DNA from 3 places in the Streptomyces azureus genome. Region 1 is predicted to be linked to each of the others. Evidence: riboswitches for the same ligand, from Rfam matches in the RefSeq annotation. Region 1 holds a riboswitch; each other region holds the start of a gene.

Region 1 (3,700 bases):
TTCGTGGTCGACGACGGCTGGTTCGGGGCGCGTACGAGTGACCGGGCCGGGCTAGGTGACTGGACTCCCAACCCGGACCGCTTCCCGGGCGGCCTCAAGCCGCTCGCCGACCATGTGCACGGCCTCGGCATGCAGTTCGGGATCTGGGTCGAGCCGGAGATGGTCAACGCCGACAGCGACCTGTACCGCGCGCACCCGGAATGGGTGCAGTACCAACCGGGACGAAAGCGGACGGAGTTCCGGAATCAGCTTGTACTGAACCTCGCCCGCGAGGACGTCCAGGAGTACCTCTGGCAACAGCTCGACGGGCTCCTCTCCAGCGCCCCGATCGACTACGTCAAGTGGGACTTCAACCGCTGCTTCACCGACGCCGGCTGGCCGGACGACCCCTACCCGCAGCGGCTGTGGGTCGACCACGTCCACGCTCTTTACGCCCTGCTGGACCGGCTGCGGGCCGCCCATCCCGGAGTGGCCTTCGAGTCCTGCTCGGGCGGCGGCGGCCGGATCGACCTCGGTGTGCTCAGCCGCACGGACCAGGTGTGGACCTCGGACAACACCGACCCGCTCGACCGGCTCGCCATCCAGCACGGCTTCAGCCAGATCCATCCGGCCCGGGTCATGGCCGCCTGGGTCACCGACAGTCCGAACGCCATGCTCAACCAGCGGGCCAGTTCCCTGCGGTTCCGGTTCGTCAGTGCCATGGCCGGGGTGCTCGGGGTCGGCGGCGACCTCACGCGGTGGACGCAGGAGGAGCTCGCCGAGGCGCGGGACTGGGTGGCGCTCTACAAGGAGATCCGGCCCGTGGTGCAGCGCGGCGATCAGTACCGGCTGCGCCCGCCGGAGGGCGGCCTGAGCGCCGTGCAGTACGCCCTCGGTGACGAGACCGTCCTCCTCGCCTGGCTCCAGGCGCAGCGCTACGGCGAGCCCGTCCCGGCGCTCCGGCTGCGGGGCCTCGACCCCACGGCATCGTACGAATGCCTCGAAACGGGCGAAGTTCACCGGGGTGCCGTGCTGCTCCATCACGGGCTGCGGGTCGGTCTGCGCGGGGATCTGGATGCCACTGTCGTCCGGCTTAAGCGTAAGTAGCCTTTCTGTCCGAATAGGGAGTGCTTCGGTTGTTTCGGCATAACGTGCCCCGATCGTAAAGGAGATGAGGTCGGGGTGCGTGAGCATCGTCATATTCGTGACGATGCGTTGTTGCCATGTGCACGTAATTCTGGCGATATTCAGGGGCATTGAGGAAAGCGGGAGATCGGTAATCCACGCTCCGTGACGGAAAATGTGCCGATGCGTCAAGAAAAACGCCGTCACAGGCAACCGCAAGCTTGTCCCTTTGCGTCTTGGTCGCTTACGTTCCACACCAATCCGGACGGACGCCTAATCCTGCCGCCGCCCGGAGCCCGCACACACTGACCCGTGTACGGCAGGAGCGGGGGACCCACAGGTAAGACGCCTGTTCCGGTTCCCGGAACGGCTTGGGGTTAAGCCGCGCCTCGGCGCGGCCGGGCATCTCCAGTCCGAACCCGACAGCTCACCTCGTAGGCGCCGGAGAGGAATTCGCCATGCCCGCGAAGGGTAAGCACCGCCGCCCGAAGATTCAGCGTTTCACCCGCTCCATCGCCGTCGCCGGAACCGGCGGGGCCGCTCTCGCCCTTCCGCTCATGGGGGCCGCCGGCGCCCACGCCGCCACCCCGCAGTCGACTCCGGAAAAGTCCGTCCAGTCCGCTCCGGCCGCCGAGAAGAAGGCCGCCGAAAAGGCCACGGGCGCCCGCACCTACACCGTGCGGGCCGGTGACTATCTCGCGAAGATCGCCGACGAGCAGAACGTCGACGGCGGCTGGAAGAAGCTCTACGCGGACAACCGTGACGCCGTCGGCGACGACCCGTCGCTGATCCACCCAGGCCTGAAGTTGTCGATCGGCAAGAGGGCGGCAGCGGGCGAGCCCAAGTCCTCGTCCCCGTCCCCGTCGAAGCCCTCGGCCTCCAAGCCCTCGGCTTCCAAGCCCTCGGCTCCGAAGCCGTCCGCCTCCGAGTCGTCCTCGAAGCCGGCTGCCGCCAAGCCGGCCGCCGCGACCTCCAGCGGCTACAGCGCCCCGGTGGACGGTGCCACCGTCGGCACCCCGTACCGGATGTCCGGCAGCATGTGGTCCAGCGGCTACCACACCGGTGTCGACTTCGTCGTCCCGACGGGCACCTCGCTCAAGGCCGTCGGCGCGGGCACGGTCGTCTCCGCGGGCTGGGGCGGTGCGTACGGCAACCAGGTCGTCATCAAGCTGAACGACGGCAGCTACGCGCAGTACGCCCACCTGTCCTCGCTCTCCGTCTCGGCGGGCCAGACCGTGAGCGCCGGACAGCAGATCGGCCTCTCCGGTGCCACCGGCAACGTGACCGGACCGCACCTGCACTTCGAGATCCGCACCACGCCGGACTACGGCTCGGACGTGGATCCGGTCGCCTACCTGCGCTCGCACGGCGTCTCCGTCGGCTGACCGACCGCACGACCACCTGCCTCACACGCAACCGTCGGCCGGACCCCGATCCCCGGGTCCGGCCTTCGGTGTGTGCGTGGGCTTGTGGTGATCGGCCGGCCCAAGGGATCGACAGCGGGCGGCAGTTGGGACACAGTGATCCCGTCCGGAGTGCAAGCGCTTTCTAGAGCCTTCCAGGCGGATCCCCAAGGAGACGTGTCCCGTGCCGACCACTCGCAGAGCGTTCGCAGCCCTGGCCGCCGGAGCCGGCCTGGCGGCCCTCGTCCCGACGGGCGCCGCCTACGCCGCGCCCCGGCACCGCCGCCTCATCGCCCACGACGACTTCTGCCACGGCCTCGCCCAGTGGGCGACCGAACTCCAGGACAGCGGGAGCGTGACCGCCTCTCGCGGCGTTCTGGAGATCGACGTACCGAGCGGGGCGACCGTGTGGTTCAGACGGCGGCTCGACGGGCCGTACGTCCTCGAGTACACCGCCACGCCGGTCTCCGAGGGCGGGGTCAACGACCGTGTCTCGGACCTCAACAACTTCTGGAACGCGACCGACGTACGCTCCCCCGGAGATCTCTTCGCCACGCCGCGCGGCGGGGCGCTGGAGGAGTACGACCACCTGACGACGTACTACGCCGGTTACGGCGCCAACTACAACACCACGACCCGGCTGCGGCGGTACGTCGGCGAGCCCGGTGTGCGGCCCTTGGTCTACGACTACACCGAGCCGCTGCTGGTCCCCAACGAGCCCAACCGGGTCCGGATCGTCTCCGACGGCTCGACGGTCAGGTGGTGGAACAACGGGCGCCTCGTCTTCGACTACGCGGATCCGCAGCCGTACACCAGCGGGCACTTCGCCTTCCGGACCGTGTGGAGCCACTTCCGGATCACGGGCTTCCGGGTGTGGCGACTGACCCCCCAACATCGCTGACGGGTGACCTATTCCGGAGTTGGCGAACACTTGGGAAGTGGCTTATCTCACCGCCCGTCAACCCCTGCCTACGGTCGCGTAGGTCACATTAGAGGGTGAATCATGAGCGGCTGTGGCAGACGATTCGAAGAGTGACAGCAGAGCAGTGATCGGGTCGTACGTGGCGGTGGGGGACAGCTTCACCGAGGGCGTCGGTGATCCCGGCCCCGACGGGGCGTTCGTCGGCTGGGCCGACCGGTTCGCCGTCCTGCTCGCCGACCGCCGGCCCGAAGGCGACTTCCAGTACACCAAC
Region 2 (3,700 bases), on a different contig from region 1:
GCAGCGTCCGCATCTCCAGCAGGTCGGCGGCCTCCTGCTCGGTGGGTTCGGCGACGCACGCGCCCGCGTGCCGCCGAGTCACGACGAAGCCCTCGGCCTCCAGGGTGCGCAGGGCCTCCCGGACGGGGACGCGCGAGACACCGTAGCGGCGGGCGAGGAGTTCCTCGGTCAGCCGGCCGCCGCGCTCGTAGACACCCGCGACGATGTCGTCCCGGATGGCCGTGCACACCGAGTGCGCGGGAATACGCATGACCGACCTCCGTTTAATCCCCGTGAAACGTCGACGAGTGACGCGTGTTCCGTGACTCTATTGCAATGAGCCGGAATTTCCGACGGCGGACCGGAATCCATGGATATTTTTTGGACAGCCGCGCGTCACAAACGCCGAAAGCCCCGGCTCGGGGAGCCGGGGCCTCGGGATGCGGAGTGGTGCGCCGTCAGAGGTTCACGCCGTGCGAGCGGAGGTAGGCGACGGGATCGATGTCGGAGCCGTACTCGGGGCTCGTGCGGGCCTCGAAGTGCAGGTGCGGACCGGTGACGTTGCCGGTCGCGCCGGACAGGCCGATCTGCTGGCCGGGGGTGACCTTCTGGCCCACCGAGACGCTGATGGACGACAGGTGGCCGTACTGGGTGTACGTGCCGTCGTTCATCTTGATCACGATCTGGTTGCCGTAGGACCCGCCCCAGCCCGCCTCGACGACCTCTCCCATGCCGACCGCGTGGACGGCGGTGCCGCTGGCGGCGTGGAAGTCGACACCGGTGTGGCTGCCGGAGGACCACAGGCCGCTGCTGGTCTGGTAGCCGGTGGAGACGTACGAGCCGGAGATCGGGGACACGAAGGCATTGAGGCGCTTGCGCTCGGCCTCGCGGGCGGCGCGCTCCTTGGCCTCACGGGCCTTCTCGGCTGCCGCCTTGGCCTCCTTGGCCGCCTCGGCGGCCCGCTCGCGGGCGGCCTCCTCGGCCTTCTTCTTGGCGGCGGCCGCCTCGGCGGCCTGCCTCTGGGCGGCGGCCTGGGCGTCGATCTGCTCGGCCACGGTGTCGCCCATGGTGACGACGGGGGTGAGACCGGTCTGCTCGACGGCGGGCTCGGTGGCGAAGGCCGGGGCGGCCACGGTGCCGATGACGCCGGTGGTGGCGAGGGCCGCGACGCCCGCCGCGCGGGCCGTGCCGCGCTGCATACGGCTGGGACGACGATGCTTCCCGGTGGCGCGGGTGAACGCCATGGAGTGGCTGGTCCTTTCCTTCCTTCTCGCCTACCGGGTTAGCTGACGGGTTCGGAGCAGGAAGGTCTCCTACGGACCCCCTCGCGGCTCGCGCGGGCGTCCGATTCACCCCAGGGACTGAGTTGGGTCCCCGGCTCCCCTGGCTCGCGCCGTACGGGGACTCGGCGATGACTGTCCGGTGCCGCGGGTGCGGCGCACTGCCTGACGAACAGCCCGGACGAACCTAAGCGGGGCCACTTTCAATTCCCAAACGGATCCCGGTTTTTGTAGCGCATCCCACAGGGCAGACAGGCAACCTCCGCACCAATTCGGGCATAAAGGAGCCCTGGTGCCTTAGAAGACAACCAGGGCCCCTGCGCGAGTGCTCCTACTCGGTGGCGACGACCGAGACTTCGCCGATGCCCAGGGCCTCGACGGGGCCCTTGATCTGCGCCGCGTCGCCGACGAGGACGGTCACCAGACGGTCCACCGGGAAGGCGCTGACGGCCGCCGCGGTGGCCTCCACGGTGCCGGTCGCGGCGAGCTGCCGGTACAGCGTGGCCTGGTAGTCGTCGGGCAGGTGCTGCTCGACCTGGTCGGCCAGCGTGCTCGCGACGGCAGCCGCCGTCTCGTACTTCAGCGGCGCCACGCCGACCAGGTTCTGCACGGCGACGTCCCGCTCGGCGTCGGTCAGCCCCTCGGCGGCGAGGGTGCGCAGCACCGTCCAGAGGTCCTGGAGGGCGGGGCCGGTGTTGGGCGTGTCCACGGAGCCGCTGATGGCGAGCATCGCGGCACCGGTCCCGTCCGGGGCGGACCTGAGGACCTGGCCGAAGGCCCGCACCCCGTAGGTGTAGCCCTTCTCCTCGCGCAGCACGCGGTCCAGGCGGGAGGTGAGGGTGCCGCCCAGGCAGTACGTGCCGAGCACCTGCGCGGGCCACACGCGGTCGTGCCGGTCCGGGCCGATCCGGCCGATCAGCAGCTGTGTCTGGACGGCGCCGGGGCGGTCCACGATGACGACCCGGCCCGTGTCGTCGGCGGTCACCGGCGGTACCGGGCGCGGCTCGGCCCCGGAGCCGGTCCAGGCGCCCAGCGTGTCGCCGAGCAGGGCGTCGAGGTCGATGCCGGTGAGGTCGCCGACGACCACGGCGGTGGCCGTGGCGGGCCTGACGTGCCTCTCGTAGAAGGCGCGTACGGCCCCGGAGTCGATCGCGGCGACCGTCTCCTCGGTGCCCTGGCGGGGCCGCGACATGCGCGAGCCCGCCGGGAACAGCTCCTTGGAGAGCTCCTTGGCGGCACGGCGGCCGGGGTTGGCCAGCTCGTGCGGGATCTCGTCGAGGCGGTTGCGGACCAGCCGCTCGACCTCGCTGTCGGCGAACGCGGGCGCCCGGAGGGCGTCGGCGATCAGGCCGAGCCCCTTGGCGAGCCGGGAGGCCGGCACCTCCAGGCTGAGCCGGACGCCGGGGTGGTCGGCGTGTGCGTCGAGGGTGGCGCCGGCGCGCTCCAGCTCGGCGGCGAACTCCTCGGCGGAGTGCTTGTCGGTGCCCTCGGAGAAGGCCCGGGCCATGATCGTGGCCACGCCGTCGAGGCCGGCCTGCTCGGCGTCCAGGGGTGCGTCCAGCAGCACCTCCACGGCGACGACCTGCTGGCCGGGGCGGTGGCAGCGCAGGACCGTCAGGCCGTTGCCGAGCGTGCCGCGCTCAGGAGCCGGGAACGCCCAGGGCTTCGGCTCGCCCCCCTGCGGCTGGGGGTGGAAATCCATCGTGGCGAGCTCGGTCACTTCGCCGCCTCCTCGTTCTTGTCGGTGGCTTCCACGGTCGCCGCGGACTCCGGGTCTTCGGTGCCGTCCGCGCTCTCGGCCTCCGGGTCGGCCGGGGCGATCGGCTCGTAGACGAGCACCGCGCGGTTGTCGGGCCGCAGACGGGCCTTTGCGACCTCCTGGACCTCCTCGGCCGTCACCTCCAGCACGCGCCGCACGGCGGTCAGGGCGAGCTGCGGGTCGCCGAACAGGACGGCGTACCGGCACAGCTCGTCGGCGCGGCCGGCGACCGTGCCGAGCCGGTCCAGCCACTCGCGCTCCAACTGGGCCTGGGCGCGCTCCATCTCCTCGGCCGTGGGACCCTCCTCGGCGAACCGGGCGAGCTCCTCGTCGATGGCGGACTCGATGACCGGGACCTCCACGTCACCCGACGTCTTCACGTCCAGCCACCCCAGGGAGGGTGCCCCGGCGAGCCGCAGCAGGCCGAAGCCGGCCGCCACGGCCGTACGGTCCCGCCGTACGAGGCGGTTGTACAGGCGGGAGGACTCGCCGCCGCCGAGGACGGTGAGGGCCAGGTCGGCCGCGTCGCACGCGCGCGTGCCGTCGTGCGGCAGCCGGTAGGCGGCCATCAGGGCGCGCGCCGGGACCTCCTCCTCGACGACCTCGCGCAGCTGCTCGCCGATGATCTCCGGCAGCGTGCCGTCCCGGGGCGCGGGCTTGCCGTCGTGGCCGGGGATGGAGC
Region 3 (3,700 bases), on a different contig from region 1:
GCAGGTTGACCGTCGTCATGATCAGGTCGTCGAAGTCGAGGGCGTTCGCCTCGCGCAGCCGCGACTGGTACATCGCGTAGGCCTGGGCGAGGGTCTTCTCGAAGCCGTCGGCGGCCTGGGCGGCGAAGTCCTCCTCGTCGATCAGCTCGTTCTTCAGGTTGCTGATCTTGGCGCTGAAGGACTTCGGCGGGAAGCGCTTGGGGTCGAGGTCCAGGTCGCGGCAGACCAGGGCCATCAGGCGCTTGGAGTCGGCGGCGTCGTAGATCGAGAAGGAGGACGTGAAGCCGAGCTTCTTGCTCTCGCGTCGCAGGATGCGCACGCACGCGCTGTGGAAGGTCATCACCCACATCGCGTTCGCCCGCGGGCCGACGAGGTGCTCGACGCGCTCCTTCATCTCCCCGGCGGCCTTGTTGGTGAAGGTGATCGCGAGGATCTGGCCCGGGTGCACCCCCCGCTCGGCGAGCAGGTGGGCGATGCGGTGCGTGAGCACGCGGGTCTTGCCGGAGCCGGCGCCGGCCACGATGAGCAGCGGGGAGCCGGAGTGGACGACGGCCGCGCGCTGGTTGTCGTTCAGCCCCTCCAGGAGGGCGGCGGTGTCCACCACCGGGCGCGGGGCGCCGTCGCGGTAGTAGGCGTCCCGGTCCGGGGGCACGTCGAACTTCCCGCCGAACAGATCGTCCGGAACCTGCTCCGGTACGTGATCGTCCTCGGGTGGCGGCGGGGGCTCGTCCGCGGGGCCCCGCTGGGCCTGGAGGTCCGCCAGGAAGCTGTCGTCAAAGAGGCTGCTCATCGCTCTCCGAGTCTAGGGCGCCCCACTGACAGCCCGCCGCCGCCCTGAGAACATCACCGAAAGACCCCCCTCGTCACCCTGTATCGCCGCATGATCACGGTGCGCTATGACCGTCACATTCATGGACGACTCGTGACCAACCCCCCGCGATCGATCACTCTCGGCGACGCTCCGGGATAAGGTCACAGAAATGTATCGGGCATATCACCCATCAACCTTCACAAGGGCCACACGAGTTGGCTACCGTGCGGGCAGGCCGCACGACCCCCTCCGGCGAACGTCGCCGGGCCGCGCGGCCACCGCCGAGTCCGGTGTGCCGCAGCGGCAGCCGGAGCCGGGGACCCAACCGAGAACTCTGGGGTGAATCGGCCCCACTCCCTTCGCGGAGACGGCCGTAGGGCAACCCTTCCGATGTACCCGCCCGAACCCGACAGCTAACCCGGTAGGCGGAGCATGGAAGGAGTCGCCTCCCTTGGCGTCGCACCGCAAGTCGCGTCCCGCGGGTACGCGCGTCGCAGGCATACGGACCCCCGCCCTCGCAACGGCGGCCCTCACGTCCGTGGCCCTGCTGTCCCAGTCGGCCAACGCCGCCCCCGAGGCCGACGACAAGCCGAGCCTGGAGGAAGTCGAGAAGAAGGTCGACGACCTCTACCGCCAGGCCGAGTCGGCCACCGACAAGTACAACGCGGCCAAGGAGAAGACCGCGAAGCAGCGCAAGCGGGTCGACACCCTCCTCGACGGCGTCGCGCAGCGAACCCAGAAGCTCAACGAGGCGCGGGAGAAGCTGGGTTCCTTCGCCGCCGCCCAGTACCGCACCGGCGCCTCCGCCCCGGACACGGCGACGTTCCTGCTCGCGGACACCCCGCAGGACTACTTCGACCGGACCCAGCTGATGGACCGGATGACCGGCCGTCAGAAGGTCGCGGTCGACGACTACGTCACCCAGCAGTCCGAGACGATGAAGAAGCGCCAGGAGGCCACCGAGAGCCTCGAGACGCTCAACGAGACGCAGGGCGAACTGAAGACGGCCAAGGCGACCGTCCAGCGGAAGCTCGCCGACGCGCGCGAACTGCTGTCGAAGCTGACCGCCGAGGAGAAGGCGCGGCTCGCGGCGATCGAGAGGGCGAAGCAGCAGGAGGCCGCCCGCAAGGCCGCCGAGCTGGCCCGGCAGCAGGCCGCACAGCAGCAGGCGCAGGAGGATGCCGCCCAGCAGCAGGAGAGCGGTTCGTCCTCGTCGTCGGGCTCGGCCTCGTCCTCCTCCTCGACGGCCCCGGCCGACTCCTCGTACGCCACCAAGGCCGAGAAGGCGCTCGCCTTCGCCCGCGCCCAGATCGGCAAGCCGTACGTCTGGGGCGCCGTCGGCCCCGGCTCGTACGACTGCTCCGGCCTCACCCAGGCCGCGTGGAAGGCCGCCGGTGTGACCCTGCCGCGCACGACCTACGACCAGGTCAACGCCGGCACCACGGTCTCCCTGGCCGACGCCCGGCCCGGTGACCTGGTCTTCTTCTACGACGACATCACCCACGTCGGTATCTACATCGGCAACGGGATGATGATCCACGCCCCGAAGCCCGGCACCTATGTGCGCGAGGAGTCGATCTACTACGACGGCGAGTCGTCGATCCACAGCGTGGTGCGGCCGGCCTGAGGGCCCGTACGTCACCGAGGACACGCGCGCGTGAGGGCGCTCACGCGTTTTTGAGGAGCACGCGCGCGTGCCCCGCAGGGAACGGACGCGGCGCCTCCTAGCATCGGCTCCATGCCCGGCCCCTCCCCCTCCGCCGCCTGGTGGGCGCAGCGAGCGCCGTCCGCGAGCGCCGCCGTGCTGGCGACCGGCACCCTGGCGGTCGGTCTGGGTCTGGCGGGGTACGGCGTCCTCTCCCGGATCACCCTCGGCCTGGCCTGCGCGGCCTGGCTGATGCTCGCCGCGGACTTCACCCTGCGGCTGCTGCTCGCCGGCACGAGATGGCGGGCGTACGCGGCGGTGCCGGGCCTCCTGGACACCGTGGCGACGGCCGCCCTCACCACCGTGGCGGCGACGGCCGTCCTGGGCACCGGCTTCTCGGCGGCCGGCTCGCAGTCCCTGGCGGCGGCCCTGCTGGTGCTGGCCGTGCTGCTCTGGCCCGTGCCGCCGGCCCTCCCCGCGCAGGACGGGGAGCGGCGCCGGCCCGGGACGGTGTTCGCGCGCTGCATGGCCACGCAGGGACTCGCCGTGCTCGGCGCCACGCTCGCCGCGGCGGAGTCGGCGGCCTGGCTCGCGCACGCGGCGCTGGTGCTGTTCTGGCTGGGGCTCGTGCTGTACGTCCTCGCCCTGGCCCGTTTCGATGTGCGGCAGGTGGCCGAGGGGCGCGGCGATCACTGGCTCGCGGGCGGGGCGCTCGCCATCTCGGCGCTGGCCGGGGCGCGGCTGATCAGCTCCGACAGCGCACGCATGTACCTGTGGAACGACGACGACCGCGGCGTCCTGCGCCATGTGACGGTCGTGCTGCTCGTGCTCGCACTGGCCGGCTGCGCCGTCCTGCTCGCCGCCGAGTTCCTACGGCCCCGGCCCCGTAACGACATCCGCCGCTGGGCGACCGTGTTCACCTGGGCCGAGACGGCGGCGGCGGCACTGGCCGTCGCCGCCGCCCTCGACGTCTCCTGGCTCGACGGCCTCGGGGAGGTCCTGCTGTGGGTCGCGGTGGCCGCGTGGCTCGGGGCCACCGCATGGGCGGTCGCCTCGGCCCGGACCTACGTCCTGCCCGGCCGGATCAGGTCCAGAGGACGGCGATGAAGATGTTCGCCGTGGTCAGCGCCCCGACCAGGCCGAACAGGCCCTTGTCCACCTGCTCGTCGTCCCGTTTCACGTAGACCAGGCCGAGGATCACGATCAGCAGGGCCAGCTTGACGCCGATCTTGATGTTGTTCACG

The links. A riboswitch is a leader RNA that binds a small molecule or an ion and turns the genes downstream of it on or off. The one in region 1 is predicted to bind cyclic di-AMP.
Region 2: another riboswitch for cyclic di-AMP. It lies ahead of AOQ53_RS14325 (M23 family metallopeptidase); the one in region 1 lies ahead of AOQ53_RS36245 (M23 family metallopeptidase).
Region 3: another riboswitch for cyclic di-AMP. It lies ahead of AOQ53_RS39815 (C40 family peptidase); the one in region 1 lies ahead of AOQ53_RS36245 (M23 family metallopeptidase).

What each region holds. Positions count from the first base shown of each region.
Region 1 is NZ_DF968475.1:381-4,080, reverse strand. Features, by position in the region: gene AOQ53_RS36250 (alpha-galactosidase) at 1-1,086, shown strand, start outside; cyclic di-AMP (ydaO/yuaA leader) riboswitch at 1,398-1,560, shown strand; gene AOQ53_RS36245 (M23 family metallopeptidase) at 1,563-2,489, shown strand; gene AOQ53_RS36240 (DUF6250 domain-containing protein) at 2,692-3,408, shown strand; partial or broken gene AOQ53_RS36235 (SGNH/GDSL hydrolase family protein) at 3,554-3,700, shown strand, end outside.
Region 2 is NZ_DF968254.1:47,141-50,840, reverse strand. Features, by position in the region: gene AOQ53_RS14330 (GntR family transcriptional regulator) at 1-250, opposite strand, end outside; gene AOQ53_RS14325 (M23 family metallopeptidase) at 438-1,223, opposite strand; cyclic di-AMP (ydaO/yuaA leader) riboswitch at 1,237-1,400, opposite strand; gene AOQ53_RS14320 (M16 family metallopeptidase) at 1,591-2,979, opposite strand; gene AOQ53_RS14315 (M16 family metallopeptidase) at 2,976-3,700, opposite strand, start outside.
Region 3 is NZ_DF968533.1:395,208-398,907, reverse strand. Features, by position in the region: gene pcrA (DNA helicase PcrA) at 1-790, opposite strand, end outside; cyclic di-AMP (ydaO/yuaA leader) riboswitch at 1,081-1,254, shown strand; gene AOQ53_RS39815 (C40 family peptidase) at 1,263-2,438, shown strand; gene AOQ53_RS39810 (SLAC1 family transporter) at 2,550-3,563, shown strand; gene AOQ53_RS39805 (hypothetical protein) at 3,541-3,700, opposite strand, start outside.